2 regions of the Streptomyces sp. NPDC023481 genome follow, and region 1 is predicted to be linked to the other one. Evidence: riboswitches for the same ligand, from Rfam matches in the RefSeq annotation. Region 1 holds a riboswitch; the other holds the start of a gene.
The links. Region 1 has a riboswitch for glycine ahead of gcvP (aminomethyl-transferring glycine dehydrogenase). Riboswitches for the same ligand answer to the same signal wherever they lie in the genome.

Region 1 (7,548 bases):
GCGACGGTGCCACGGTGTACGAGTGCACCTCGCCGGACGAGGTCCACGCCCTGCTCCAGGGCGGTCAGGGCATCTTCGGGATCGCCGTCGGCGTGGTGTGGCGTGACGTGGAAAGCGCCCTCTCCCAGCTGCACGGTGAGCGCATCGACACCGGCGAGACGCTCCTCGGGCACAACCCCGGGGACGAGCTGGCGCGGCGCCGCAACCGGGCGGTCTGACCGCCGGAACCTCACCGGGGCGCTCCGGCACCACCGCATTGTCAGTGGCATGGTGCAGCATCGGAGATGTGAGAAACGCGCCCACGATCCTGCATCTCGACATGGATGCCTTCTTCGCCTCGGTGGAGCAGGCTTCCAAGCCGAGCCTGCGCGGGAAGGCGGTCGTCGTGGGCGGGCTCGGACCGCGTGGGGTGGTGGCCACCGCGTCGTACGAGGCACGTGTGTTCGGGGTCCACTCGGCGATGCCCATGGCCCAGGCGCGCCGGCTGGCGCCCAACGCCGCCTATCTGGTGCCGCGCTTCGGTCTGTACCGAGCGGTCAGCGAGCAGGTGATGGCGCTGCTGCGGGAGCTGTCACCGCTGGTGGAGCCGCTGAGCCTGGACGAGGCGTTCGTGGACCTGGAGGCCGGGGGAGCGGCCTGGGACGAGGAGTCGGCGCGGCGGGCCGGGGAGACGCTGCGCAAGGACATCCGGGCGGTCACCGGGCTCACCGGTTCGGTGGGACTCGCCGCCTCGAAAATGCTGGCGAAGATCGCGTCCGAGCAGGCCAAGCCGGACGGTCTGGTGCTGATAGAGCCGGGCACCGAGCGGGCGATGCTGGGGCCGCTGTCGGTGCGGACCCTGCCGGGGGTGGGGCCCGCCACCGGGGATCATCTGCGCCGGGCCGGGATCAGTACGGTGCAGGAGCTGGCCGAGGCCGGTGAGGACGAGCTGGTCCGGCTGCTCGGCAAGGCGCACGGGCACGCGCTGTACGCGATGGCCCAGGCCCGGGACGAGCGGCCCGTGGTGGCCGAGCGGGAGACGAAGTCGGTGTCGGTGGAGGACACCTACGACGTGGACATCCACGACCGGCTGCGGGTCGGCCTGGAGGTGCAGCGGCTGGCCGACCGGTGCGTGCGGCGGCTGCGCGAGGCGGGGCTGTCGGGGCGGACCATCGTGCTGAAGGTACGACGGTACGACTTCTCCACGCTGACCCGCTCCGAGACGCTCCGGGGGCCGACGGACGATCCCGCGGTCATCCGGGAGGCGGCCGCGCGGCTGCTGGACTCCGTGGACACCACGGGTGGGGTGCGGCTGCTCGGGGTGGGGGTGTCCGGGCTCGCCGACTACACGCAGGAGGACCTGTTCGCGCAGGCGATGCCCTCGCGGGAGGTGGCGGAGGTGCCGGAGGAGCCCGCGGCCGAGGGCGTCGTGGAGCGGCCCGAGCCGGTGGAACGGCACTGGCGCGCCGGACAGGACGTGCGGCACGCGGAGTACGGGCCGGGGTGGGTGCAGGGCAGTGGGCTGGGCCGGGTGACGGTGCGGTTCGAGACGCCGCTGTCCCTGCCGGGGCGTGTGCGGACGTTCTTCGTCGCGGACCCCGCGCTGGAGGAGTCCGAGCCGCTGCCGCTGGTCCCGACCCGCCCCCCTCCCCAGGCTCCGCCCCGCCCCCCGGCCCCGCAGGAGAGCCGGTCCGAGGAGCCCTTGGGCGGGACCGGGGGTTCGCACACGGGTCTGGGCTCGGAGGAGCGCCTGGGCGGTCACTCGGAGGGGGAGCGGGCCGTGGATGCGGGCCGGGTCCAGGGGGTGGGGCAGGACGCGGGGTAGGGCGAATCGCCGCGGGCCAGGCGTACAGGCCAGGCGTACAGGCCGGGCGGCGAGTGGAGGGCCGGTCGAGAGGGAGGCGTGGGGCGGGGTGGGGTCAGGGGTTCTCCGGGCCGGCCAGTTTGCCGAAGGTGTGGTCCGGGACCGTGGGGGGTGGGCCTGCGTCGAGGCCGTAGTGGTGGTAGAGCTGGAGTTCCTGGGCGGGGGAGAGGTGGCGGCCCACGCCGAAGTCGGGGGCGTCCTTGATCAGGGCGCGGTCGAAGGGGACGTGGAGGGAGCCGTCGACGAGTTCGCTGGGCTCCAGGGGGACGAACGCGTCCCGGGAGAAGAGGCCGGTTCGTATGGCGGCCCACTCGGGTACGCCGGTGGCGTCGTCCAGGTACACCTCGTCGATGGTGCCGATCTTGGTGCCATTGCGGTCGAACGCCTTGCGGCCGATCAGGTTGCGCGGATCGATGTCGGTCTGCACGGTCCCTCTCCCTCCACGTGGTCGCAACTCATCCGTAAGCACTACAAAAGAGCACATTCACCGAGGCGGCCACTCGAAGGCCCCGGCGTTGACCTCGCTGGTAGGCTGACAGCGGCTGCTGACCCCGTGCGGGAGAGTCCTCCGACCACCTCGGAGGCGCCGAAGGAGCAAATCCTCCCCGGAATCTCTCAGGCCCACGTACCGCACGGACGAGGTCACTCTGGAAAGCAGGGCGGGTGTCGACGGCTCCCGCCCTCACCGACGGTGAAAGCCGGCGCCCGCGGGTCGCCGGTGAAGCTCTCAGGTTGAGATGACAGAGGGGGAGGCCGTCGGGGTATCCGTACCGGGGTGCCCCTCGAAGGTCGCGTCAGACCAGGAGGCCTCCGCAATGACCGTCCATCGCACTCCGCTCTCCGAGCTCGAAGCCGGCATCCCGTTCGAGCAGCGCCACATCGGGCCCGACCAGGAGGCGCGGGCCAAGATGCTCGCGCAGGTCGGATACGGCTCGCTCGACGAGCTGACCGCCGCCGCGGTCCCGGATGTGATCAAGAACGCCGATGCCCTGGACCTGCCGGGCGCCCGCACGGAGGCCGAGGTGCTCGCCGAGCTGCGTTCGCTCGCCGACCGCAACCAGGTGCTGGGCTCCATGATCGGGCTCGGCTACTACGGCACGTTCACCCCGCCCGTCATCCTGCGCAACGTCATGGAGAACCCGGCCTGGTACACGGCCTACACGCCGTACCAGCCGGAGATCTCCCAGGGGCGACTCGAGGCCCTGCTGAACTTCCAGACCATGGTCGCCGACCTCGCCGGTCTGCCCACCTCCGGCGCCTCCCTGCTGGACGAGGGCACGGCCGCGGCCGAGGCCATGGCGCTGTCCCGGCGGATGGGCAGGAACAAGAAGGGCCTGTTCCTGGTCGACGCGGACACGCTGCCGCAGACCATCGCCGTGATCGAGACCCGTGCCGAGCCGACCGGCGTCGAGGTGGTCGTCGCCGACCTCGGCGACGGCATCCCGGCGGAGATCGCCGAGCGCGAGATCAACGGCGTGCTGATCCAGTACCCGGGCGCCTCCGGTGCCGTACGCGACATCAAGCCGGTCATCGACCAGGCCCACGAGCTGGGTGCCCTCGTCACCGTCGCCGCCGACCTGCTGGCGCTCACCCTGCTCACCTCGCCGGGTGAGCTCGGCGCGGACATCGCCGTCGGCACCACCCAGCGCTTCGGTGTGCCGATGGGCTTCGGCGGACCCCACGCCGGCTACATGGCCGTACACGAGAAGTTCGCCCGCAGCCTGCCCGGGCGGCTGGTGGGTGTCTCCGTGGACGCCGACGGGAACAGGGCCTACCGGCTCGCCCTGCAGACCCGTGAGCAGCACATCCGCCGCGAGAAGGCCACCAGCAACATCTGCACCGCGCAGGTGCTGCTCGCCGTGATGGCCGGCATGTACGCCGTCTACCACGGCCCGGACGGGCTCAGGACCATCGCCCGGCGCACCCACCGGTACGCCACGATCCTCGCCGAGGGGCTGAAGGCCGGCGGCGTGGAGATCGTCCACGGCGCCTACTTCGACACCGTCACCGCGCGTGTGCCCGGCAGGGCCGCCGAGGTCGTCGCCGCCGCGCGGGCCAACGGGGTCAACCTGCGGCTGGTCGACGCCGACCACGTCTCGGCCGCCTGCGACGAGACCACCGGCCGGGCCCAGCTGGCGGCCGTCTTCGCCGCCTTCGGTGTCGAGGGGAACATCGAGGCGCTGGACGCGAGCGCCGAGGACACCCTGCCCGAGGCGCTGCTGCGCACCGACGCCTACCTGACCCACCCGGTCTTCCACCAGCACCGCTCCGAAACGGCCATGCTGCGCTACCTGCGCAAGCTGGCCGACCGTGACTACGCGCTCGACCGCGGCATGATCCCGCTGGGCTCCTGCACCATGAAGCTCAACGCGACCACGGAGATGGAGCCGGTCACCTGGCCCGAGTTCGGGCAGCTGCACCCGTTCGCGCCCGCCGAGCAGGCGCAGGGCTACCTCACGCTCATCCGCGAGCTGGAAGAGCGTCTCGCCGAGGTCACCGGCTACGACAAGGTCTCGCTCCAGCCCAACGCCGGTTCGCAGGGCGAGCTGGCCGGCCTGCTCGCCGTACGCGGCTACCACCGGGCCAACGGCGACGAGCAGCGCACCGTCTGCCTCATCCCGTCCTCCGCGCACGGCACCAACGCGGCCAGCGCCGTGATGGCCGGCATGAAGGTCGTCGTCGTGAAGACCGCCGAGGACGGCGAGATCGACGTCGAGGACCTGAGGGCGAAGATCGAGCAGTACCGCGACGAGCTGTCGGTGCTGATGATCACCTACCCGTCGACGCACGGCGTGTTCGAGGAGCACGTCGCCGACATCTGCGCCCAGGTGCACGAGGCCGGCGGTCAGGTGTACGTCGACGGCGCCAACCTCAACGCCCTGGTCGGCCTCGCCAAGCCCGGCCACTTCGGTGGTGACGTCTCCCACCTGAACCTGCACAAGACGTTCTGCATCCCGCACGGCGGCGGCGGTCCGGGCGTGGGCCCGGTCGCGGTCCGCTCGCACCTGGCGCCGTACCTGCCCAACCACCCGCTCCAGCCGGAGGCCGGCCCGGAGACGGGCGTCGGCCCCATCTCGGCGGCCCCGTGGGGCAGCGCGGGCATCCTGCCGATCTCGTGGGCGTACGTCCGCCTCATGGGCGGCGAGGGCCTCAAGCGGGCCACCCAGGTGGCCGTGCTCTCCGCCAACTACATCGCCAAGCGCCTGGAGCCGCACTACCCGGTCCTCTACACCGGCCCCGGCAACCTGGTCGCGCACGAGTGCATCATCGACCTGCGCCCGCTGACCAAGGCGACCGGCGTGAGCGTGGACGACGTGGCCAAGCGCCTGATCGACTACGGCTTCCACGCGCCGACCATGTCCTTCCCGGTGGCCGGCACGCTGATGATCGAGCCGACCGAGTCGGAGGACATCACCGAGCTGGACCGTTTCTGCGAGGCGCTGATCGCCATCCGCGCGGAGATCGAGAAGGTCGGCTCCGGCGAGTGGCCCGCAGAGGACAACCCGCTGCGGGGCGCCCCGCACACCGCCGCCGCGCTCACCGGTGAGTGGACGCACGCCTACAGCCGCGACGAGGCCGTCTTCCCGGCCGGTGTCTCGGCCGCCGACAAGTACTGGCCGCCGGTGCGCCGCATCGACCAGGCCTTCGGCGACCGCAACCTGGTGTGCTCCTGCCCGCCGCTGGACGCCTACGAGGACTGAGCGAACGGTGAAGGGCCCCGTCCGGACTCCGCGTCCGGAGGGGGCTTCACCGTGTCAGGCCGTCGTCAAGCCGATGACAGGCCGGCCCCCGGGCCCTCGTCAGGCCGTGGCCAGGGCGACCTCGGTGGACTTGATCAGGGCGATCACGGGGGAGCCGGGGGTGAGGCCGAGGTCGGCGGCGGACTCCTGGGTGATGGCCGACGTCAGTTCGCCGCCCTCGATGCCGATCTTCACGGTGGCCATGGCGGCGCCCGAGGACACGCGCGTGACGGTGCCGGGCAGCTGGTTGCGGATGGAGACGTGCTGGACCGGCGCGGTGGCCAGGGACACCTCGGTGGACTTCACCAGGGCGCGGACCGTGGCGCCCTCGGCCAGGGCGAGTTCCCGGGCGGACTCCAGGGTGATGGCCGCGGTGAGGTCCTGACCGCCGGTGAGGCGGATCTTCACGGTGGCCATGACCTGGCCGAGGTGTACCTCGGTGACGGTGCCCGGCAGCTGGTTGCGGATGCTCAGAGTCATGGGCACCCACCGTAGAGCGCGGATGTGCTCAGGCCGGGTACGCGTGGGTCTGCGTCGCCTTGACCGTCGCCCACACCGGTGCACCCGGGCGCAGGTCCAGCTCGGCGGCGGCCACCGTCGTCAGGTCCGCCGCGAGCGGCAGCTCACCGGTGAGGTCGACGCGGATCTGGTCGCCGTGCGTCTCCAGCCCGGCGACCTCGCAGCGCCACAGGTTGCGGGCGCTGGCGCCGGAGGGGCGGTCCACGAACAGGGACACGGCGGACGGCGGGAACGCCACGAATACCGGGCCGGACAGCTCCTCCGTGGTCGTGACCGCGGGCCCGGCGTCCAGTCGTACGGTGTGCCCGGCGGCCTGTCCGCGGTAGAGGTTGAGGCCGACGAGCTGGGCGATGTAGTCCGTGCGCGGGCGGCGGGCGATCTCGGCCGGGGTGCCCTCCTGGACGAGCCGACCGTGTTCCACGACCACCAGCCGGTCCGCGAGGACCATGGCGTCCAGCGGATCGTGGGTGACCAGGACGGAGACGGCCTCGAACTCGGCCAGGTGGCGGCGCAGTTGTGCGCGGACCTCCAGGCGGGTACGGGCATCCAGTGCCGCCAGCGGCTCGTCCAGCAGGAGCAGCCGGGGCCGGGTGGCGAGCGCGCGGGCGAGCGCGACGCGCTGGGCCTGGCCGCCGGAGAGCCGGCGCGGCCTGGCGCCCGCGTGCTGCGTCAGGCCCATGCGCTCCAGCCAGGCGGCGGCGCGGGCGCGGGCCTCGGCCCTGCTCGCGCCCCGGCAGCGGGGGCCGAACGCGACGTTGTCCAGGGCGGACAGATGGGGGAAGAGCAGGTAGTCCTGGAAGACCACGCCGACCGGGCGTGACTCGGGGGGCGTGTGCTCCAGCGGGGTGCCGTCCAGGTGGAGGTGGCCGTCCGTGAGGGGGGTGAGGCCGGCGAGGGCGCGCAGGGCGGTGGTCTTGCCGGCGCCGTTGGGGCCGAGCAGGGCCAGGACGTCGCCGGGGGCGGCGGTGAGGGTCACGTCCAGACGGAAGCCGGGACGGTCGACCACGAGGCGGGCGTGCAGCCCGGGGGGCGGGAGCGCGGCGGGGGACCGGTCCTGGGCCGGGGCGGGCTGGGCGTCGTTCGTCATGATGGTGTCATCCAGCGGTCCCTGAGACCTGCCAGGACCGTGATCGAGACGGCCAGGAGGACCAGGCTGAGGGCGATGGCGGCCTCGGGGTCGTCCTGGAGGGCGAGATAGACCGCGAGGGGCATGGTCTGGGTGCGGCCGGGGAAGTTGCCCGCGAACGTGATCGTCGCGCCGAACTCGCCGAGCGCCCGGGCCCAGGCCAGCACCGCACCGGCCGCGATGCCCGGCGCGACCAGCGGCAGCGTGACCCGGCGGAACGCGGTGAAGCGGGAGGCGCCGAGGGTGGTCGCCGCTTCCTCGTAGCGCGGGTCGGCGGCGCGCAGGGTGCCCTCGACGCTGATGACCAGGAACGGCATCGC
Region 2 (7,548 bases), on a different contig from region 1:
CCGGCCACGATCCCCTTGATGAAGTGCCAGTACTGGACGTAGACGGGCTGGTCCAGACCGAGGTTGTGCTTGACCGCGGCGATGTCCGCCTTCGACGGGCTCTTGCCGATGTACTGCTGCGCCAGCTGGTCCGCTGTCTGGCCGGCGAGCCGTGGCAGCAGGAAGAAGATGGCAAAGGTGACCGCGGAGACGACCAGCAGCAGGATCACTGCCGCGAACGTCCGGCGGAGGATGTACGAGATCACGGGGACCGGCGCTGGTGCCCGCGGGCCGCGAAGCCCGCGGGCACCAATGCCTTCACCTGCCTTCCGGGGCTGCTACTTCGACGCGACGCCGATGTTGAGGTAGTCGTACTCACCGCTGAAGGCCGCCGTGGAGACCAGGTTGGTGTAGCCGGTCGGGCGGGCCAGCAGGACCTTGAAGTACGTCAGCGGGACGAGGACGGCGTCGTCCATCGTCTTCTTGTCGATCTGCGTGTAGAGGCTGTTGCGCTCGGTGGTGTCCTGGGTGCCGATCGCCTTGGCCAGCAGGTCGTTGACCTGCTTGTTGTCGTACTGCGACAGGTTGGTGTTGCCGGACTGGCTGATCGCCTTGCCGTTCAGGATCTGCTGAAGGAAGCCGTAGCCGGAGGGCCAGTCGGCACCCCACTGCATCATGTGCAGACCGAGGTTCTGCTTCTTGGTGAACTTCGGCACGCCCGCGTAGTCGGTGAAGTACTTGCCCGACGGGAACTGCTTGAGGGTGGCGTTGATGCCGACCTTCTTCAGCGAGGCGATGATCGCCGTGGCGGCGTCGATCTCCTGCGGACGGTCCGAACGGGCCGAGATGCTCGTCGAGATCGACGTCTTGCCGCAGGCCTTCAGCAGCGACTTGGCCTTGGCGACGTCGCCCTTGTTGCCCGGCGTGGCGTAGACGTCGTTCTTCTGGTAGCCCGGGATGTCCGGCGGCAGGACCGTGGAGGCGATCTCACCGCGGATCGGGCCGCCCTCGGCGGTCTGCACCGAGACCTTGTCGACGGCGTACTGGACGGCCTTGCGGCACTCGAGCTTGTCGAACGGCGCGACCGTGGTGTTGATCGCGAGGAAGACCAGACGGCCACCGTAGGTGTTGTCCGTGTTGGCCTTCTTCGACGGGTCGGTGACGACCTGGGCCTGCGTGGCGGCCTGGACACCCGTGCCGCCGAGGTCGATCGCGTTGCCCGCCTGGACGTCCTTGTCGATCGTCTCCGGGTTGACCTTCAGCTTGACGACGATCTTGTCCGGCAGCTGCTTGCGCAGCGGGTCCGTCTTCGGGTCCCAGTTCTCGTTGCGGACGAGGACGGCCTGCTGGCCCTCCTGGTAGCTCTGGAACTTGTACGAGCCGGAGGAGACGATGTGCTTGATGTAGTCGATGCCGGTGTCCTTCGCCTTGGGCACCGGGGCCGTCTGCGGGGCGGCGACCAGGTAGTCGAACTCCTGGAAGGCCTGCTTCAGGTGGAAGACGATCGTCTGGTCGTCCGGCGTCTGGATGGAGGACAGGCCCTTGTCGCTCTTGTCCTTGTACGGGCCCTTGTACTTGTCGCCGCCGGCCAGGAACTGCTGGAAGTAGTTCGGGCCGAGGGAGAGCACGTCACGCGCGAAGTTGGAGCGCTCGACGGCGTACTTGACGTCCTTCGAGGTGATCGGCGTGCCGTCGTCGTACTTCAGGCCCGAACGCAGCTTGTACGTCCAGGTCTTGCCGCCGTCGCTCGGGACGCCCTTGCTCGCCGCGAGGTCGGGGACGAGGGTGTTGCCCTCCTCGCCGGGGCCGGGCTTGAAGGTCATCAGCGGGCGGGCCCACAGCCGGCTGAGGTTGTACATGTACGCGTAGTACGTGTTGCCGGGGTCGAGCGAGTCCGGGACGTCGGACAGCTCGTAGGTGACCGTGCCGCCCTTCTTGTCCGACACGTTGACGACGCCCTTGGTCGCGGCGTTGGCCCCGGCCGACTTGGTCCCGTTCTCGTTCTTGTTGTCATCGGCCTTGCTGCAGCCTGCAACGAGCAGACTGGCGGAGCCGATGGCCGCGATCGCGGCCAGCGCTGACCTTCGCATGATGGGCGCTTTCCCCTCCATTGTTGGAAACTTTTCGGGCTCTCTGCGGCAGGCGTCAGCGACTGCGCGGGTCGAGAGCATCGCGGAGACCGTCGCCGAGCAGGTTGAAGGCCAGGACGGTCACGAAGATGGCGACACCAGGGACGATCATGAACATGGGATCGACCTGGTAGAAGTCGACGGCCTCGCGGAGCATGCCGCCCCAGGACGCCTGCGGGGGCTGGATGCCGACGCCGAGGAAGCTCAGGGACGCCTCGAAGAGGATGTTGGTCGGGATGAGCAGCGTCGAGTAGACGATGATCGGGCCGACCAGGTTCGGCATCAGCTCCCGGAACAGGATGTACGGGGCCTTGGCGCCCATGCCCCGGGAGGCGTCGACGAACTCGCGCTCGCGCAGGGCGAGGGTCTGGCCGCGCACGATCCGGCCCAGGTAGGGCCAGTTGAAGAAGCCGATGACGAAGATCAGCACGCACAGGTGGAGCGGCAGGCCGGACAGGCCGAAGGCGCCGCCCTGGAGCGTGGCGGAGATGGAGATGGCGAACAGCAGGAGGGGGAAGGCGAGGAAGGTGTCCATCAGCCGGCTGATGACCGAGTCGACGCGCCCGCCGTAGTAGCCCGCGATGACGCCCATGACGGCGCCGATCACGTTGGACAGGATGGTGGCGCCGAAGGCGACCACCAGCGACACCCAGGAGCCCTCCAGGATGCGGGTGGCGATGTCCCGGCCGAACTTCGGGTCCACGCCGAGCGGGTGGTCGAGGCTCACGCCACCCCAACTGCCCTTGGGCAGCGAGGTGTCCGGGCTGATCAGGTCCTGGTGGAAGTCGTTGGGGTCGAGCCCGAGGGCGGCCTGGAGGGGGCGCGAGAGGATCGCGAGGAGGATCAGCAGGATGACGATGACACCGCCCGCGACGGCCACCTTGTCCTTCTTGAACCGGGTCCAGGCGATCTGGCCCAGGGAACGACCCTCGATCTGCCCCTTACCGGCACCCGCCAGCACAGCCTCGGGCTGTGCCTCGGCTGCCGCCCCGGTGGTCTCGATCGGTGCGGTCACGGTGAGCGACCCCTCTCGCCGGTGGTGACCGGCCTGCGCCTGCCGCGGATTGCGGCTTTGTCGACTTGCCATCGACACGAGGTCTCGGCCTCATGTCTGAGTCGGGAGTCTTCAGCGTGGTCGTGATCACCCGCCAGAGCTGACGGCGAAAGTATGCGCAACCGTGATGCAGTCCGGGGGATTCCGTTATCCGAACAGTGGGTAACGGCTCCCGGACGTGTGCCAGTTGGGACAGAAGGCCGATATCGGTGCGGTTCCGGACGACCAGGCGTTGTCTACGCGCGCAGAAGCGGGCGGTCCGTCACGGCTCAGTAGCCGCCGTGCACCGGCGGGTAGCCGTACCCGCCGGCCGGGGCCTGCGGCGGGACCGGCGCGTGGAGTTGGGGCTGCGGCGCGGGCACGTGGGCCTCGCGGTCGTAGAACGGGCGGGCGTTGACCCGCATCCACATCACCACCGGGTCGTAGTCGTCGCTCATCGCGACCGTCGACACCGGCAGCCCCTCCGGGACCGCTCCGATGGACTGCTGCATCATCGCGCGCACCGAGTCCACCGCGGCCGGCGAGGTGTCGTACACGTCCAGGCCGATGGCGAGGTACGGCGCCCCGAGCGCGGGCTGCACCCAGGCGCGGCGCAGCGAGCGGAGCGCGGGGGTGCGGTGCGCGTTCTGCGCCAGCAGGGCGTAGAACTGGGGGATCTCGATGCCGGGTTCGGCCAGCCGCAGCGGGCCGGCGGGCTGGCGGTCCAGGCCGGTGGCGATGCGGCGCAGGTCGAGCCAGGGGATGCCGACGCCACCGCCCGGGGCGTGCGGGTTGAGCCAGAGGCCGTAGTGGTCGGGGTAGAGGGTGCGGGCCACGTCCAGGCCGTCGACGACCTCGTACGCCCGGTTCCAGCCGCTGGCGGACAGCTCCTGGGCGGAGGTGACGCAGGGGGCGTAGTGGCAGCCGTCGACCTCCATGTTCCCGTACTGGGCGTCCGGGGAGCCGGCCTGGCCGTGCCACAGGAGCATCCAGACCTGACCGGAGGAGGGGGTGGCGAGGGCGCGGAGCAGGGCCTCGTAGGCGTCGTAGCGTCCGGGCGTGACCTGGCGCAGCATGTGCTCGACGCTGCCGCTTGGGCTCGCGCTCACCTGTCTTACCGCCCCTTCGCTTCTTACCCCGCGTTCGGACACAGCTTAAGCGCCCCGGAGCCCGGGGCATCGTGTGCGTACGCGGGCGCGGGTTCCCGGTGGGTTCTCGCGCGGTTCCCCGCGCCCCTCGGCCGGCCGTTCAGTGGCCGTACTCGTAGAAGGGCCGGACGTTCGCCCGCAGCCAGTCGGAGACCGGGTCGTCGGCCACGTCCATGAGGACCAGGTTGACCGGCCACCCGACCGGGACCCTGCCCAGCGCCCGGCCGAGGGCGTCCAGGGGCTGGGTGCGCAGGTCGCCCTCCCACCGGGTGAGTTCGACACCGACGAACATGACCGGTTCGGCCGTCTCGATGGCGGCCAGGCAGCGGCGGGCGGTGAGCACCACACCGGTGTCGGCGAACTCGGCGGAGGCGGCGGAGAGGAAGTCGACCGGGTCGTCCTGCCAGTCGGGCTCGAAGAGCCGGACCCGGCCGCCGGTGTTCGGGCCGTCCAGCGGGGTGCGGCCGGCCCGGCACAGCTCGGCCACGGCCTCGGGGGGCAGCGGGACCCCGACCACACCGCCCGGGTTCACCGCGATGCCCGCCTGCGGGGGCAGGCCGCGGGCGAACTCGACGGCGGGGGCGATGGTGTACGACATGTGGGCGCCGGCGGCCTGACGCAGCTGCTCCTCGGAGCTGAACACCGGGACGTACGTCTGCCCCTCGAGGTCCAGGGTCGGCAGGTCCAGCGGGCCGCTGTGCGGGCCCCCGCCGTTGGGCAGCGGTATCCACAGGAAGCTGCGGCCGAGGACCTCGATGATCCGGCCGCCCGCCGCGGGGACGCCCAGGGACGCCGACAGCACCTCCTCCAGCTCGTTGCCGGGCCAGCCGCCGTGCGGCTGGGGGTGCGCCTGTGGGGGGAAGTCCGCGGGAAGGTCCGCCGGGAAGTCCATGTGCCTACCGCCTGCTGGGAACCACTGCTGTGACCTTGAAGGCTAGCGGGTGGCTGTGACAGTCCCTCACCGAGCGAAGCCCACGCGCCTGAGCACGTCCGCCGCGTCCCGGTCCAGCAGCACCGCCGCGCCGCAGCCGGCGGGCAGCTCGCCCTTCTCCACGGCGCTCAGCAGCCGGGCGATGGTACGCCGGTGCCGGCGGAAGGCGTAACGGGACACGCCCCGGCCGCGCTCGCGCTGGCCCCGCCGGGCCGTGCCGGGGCTGACATCCAGCAGGAGCAGGTGCAGGGTGCCGCCCCGGCGCCGGGCCTCGCGGGCCAGCCAGGCGCGCACCCACGCCTGGGTGCCGCAGTCGTGCACGACGACTCCCTCGCCGGTGCGCAGGGCGCGGCGCAGGGCGGCGTAGTGGGCGAGGCGGACCAGGGGGCGGTACAGCGCGTAGGGCAGGCGGCCGGGGAGGCGGGCCGCCCAGCGGTCACGGGCGTCCTGGGAGTCGATGCGGTGGCCGGTGACCGCGCGGTGCATCAGGGTGGACTTGCCGCTGCCGGGCAGCCCGGTGACCACCACCAGGTCGCGGGGGCCGAAGAGCAGGGCGTGCGGGCTGCGGCCGGCCCGGTCGCGCAGGTCGCGGACGACCGGGGCCGGGTCGGGACGAGGGCTCGGCACCGCGATGCCGGTGGTGACGGTTGCGCACACCGGGGTCCTGTTCACCGTGATCTTCCTCCCCTGCCGGCCCGGTAATATCCCTTCCCGCCTTGCGTAAAGAGAGAGTAATGAGCATGGGTGATGGAGGGGTCCGGGCCGTGCCACAGGTCGGTTACAAAAGCCGGCTCGCCGTGCAATGATGTGGCCGCCAACTGCATACCGGCCGTTTGAATCCGCGCGGGAGAGTTCCCAGCCGTACGTCTGTGCCGCTGGGGCGCCGAAGGAGCAAGTCCCTCCCTTGAATCTCTCAGGCCCCGTTACCGCGCGGGCGAGGCACATCTGAAAAGCGGGCCGCTGCGCCAGTGGCCCCACCCAAGGTGCAAACCGTGATCGTCCCTGTGGGCGGTCGTGGCGAACCTCTCAGGTTCCGATGACAGATGGGGAGGAACGTTCCTCGCCCCATCCCTGTTGCCCTGGGAGACGACCGACCGATGAGCAGTACCGAACCCACCGAGCTGCGCCACACCGCACTCGACGCCGTGCATCGTTCCCTCGGTGCGACGATGACCGACTTCGCCGGCTGGGACATGCCCCTGCGCTACGGCTCCGAGCGCGACGAGCACCTCGCCGTGCGCACCCGGGCCGGACTGTTCGACCTCTCCCACATGGGCGAGATCACCGTCACCGGAACCGGGGCCGCCGCCCTGCTGAACCACGCCCTGGTCGGCAACATCGCCTCCGTCGGTGTCGGCCGCGCCCGCTACACCATGATCTGCCAGGCCGACGGCGGCATCCTGGACGACCTGATCGTCTACCGCCTGGCCGAGACCGAGTACATGGTGGTGGCCAACGCCTCCAACGCCCAGGTGGTGCTGGACGCGCTCACCGAGCGGGCGGCCGGTTTCGACGCCGAGGTCCGCGACGACCGGGACGCGTACGCGCTGCTCGCCGTGCAGGGCCCGCAGTCCCCCGGCATCCTCAAGTCGCTCACCGACGCCGACCTGGACGGCCTGAAGTACTACGCCGGGCTGCCCGGCACCGTCGCCGGCGTCCCCGCGCTGATCGCCCGCACCGGCTACACCGGCGAGGACGGCTTCGAGCTGTTCGTGAAGCCGGAGCACGCCGTCGAGCTGTGGCAGGCGCTGACCAAGGCCGGCGAGGGCGCCGGACTGGTCCCGTGCGGGCTGTCCTGCCGGGACACCCTGCGCCTCGAGGCGGGCATGCCGCTGTACGGGCACGAGCTGACCCGCGAGCTGACCCCCTTCGACGCCGGGCTCGGCCGGGTGGTGAAGTTCGAGAAGGACGGCGACTTCGTGGGCCGCGAGGCGCTCGCCGAGGCGGCCGCCCGGGCCCAGGAGAACCCGCCACGGGTGCTGGTCGGCCTGGTCGCCGAGGGCCGCCGGGTGCCGCGCGCCGGATACGCCGTCGTGGCCGGCGGCGCGGTGATCGGCGAGGTCACCTCCGGCGCCCCCTCCCCCACCCTGGGCAAGCCGATCGCCATGGCCTACGTCGACGCGGCACACGCGGCGCCGGGCACCGAGGGCGTCGGCGTGGACATCCGGGGCACCCACGAGCCGTACCAGGTCGTGGCGCTGCCGTTCTACAAGCGCCAGAAGTGACACCGTCGTAGCCCCACAGCCCCTGCGGAACGTGACATCGGGCACATCGGCGCTGCTCACGCGCGTCCTCAGCACTCCCCCCTGCATCAGCACTTCCCCGCGT

Region 2: another riboswitch for glycine. It lies ahead of gcvT (glycine cleavage system aminomethyltransferase GcvT); the one in region 1 lies ahead of gcvP (aminomethyl-transferring glycine dehydrogenase).

The regions. Positions count from the first base shown of each region.
Region 1 is NZ_JBVHJE010000018.1:176,971-184,518, reverse strand. Features, by position in the region: gene ACZ3ZD_RS30500 (MerR family transcriptional regulator) at 1-218, shown strand, start outside; gene ACZ3ZD_RS30495 (DNA polymerase IV) at 287-1,804, shown strand; gene ACZ3ZD_RS30490 (PRC-barrel domain-containing protein) at 1,899-2,270, opposite strand; glycine riboswitch at 2,390-2,484, shown strand; gene gcvP (aminomethyl-transferring glycine dehydrogenase) at 2,659-5,544, shown strand; gene ACZ3ZD_RS30480 (TOBE domain-containing protein) at 5,644-6,063, opposite strand; gene ACZ3ZD_RS30475 (ABC transporter ATP-binding protein) at 6,092-7,189, opposite strand; gene modB (molybdate ABC transporter permease subunit) at 7,186-7,548, opposite strand, start outside.
Region 2 is NZ_JBVHJE010000008.1:291,573-299,120, forward strand. Features, by position in the region: gene ACZ3ZD_RS18725 (ABC transporter permease) at 1-245, opposite strand, end outside; gene ACZ3ZD_RS18730 (ABC transporter substrate-binding protein) at 318-2,069, opposite strand; gene ACZ3ZD_RS18735 (ABC transporter permease) at 2,125-3,123, opposite strand; gene ACZ3ZD_RS18740 (enhanced serine sensitivity protein SseB C-terminal domain-containing protein) at 3,432-4,217, opposite strand; gene ACZ3ZD_RS18745 (enhanced serine sensitivity protein SseB) at 4,390-5,181, opposite strand; gene ACZ3ZD_RS18750 (AAA family ATPase) at 5,248-5,892, opposite strand; glycine riboswitch at 6,055-6,159, shown strand; glycine riboswitch at 6,160-6,273, shown strand; gene gcvT (glycine cleavage system aminomethyltransferase GcvT) at 6,318-7,445, shown strand.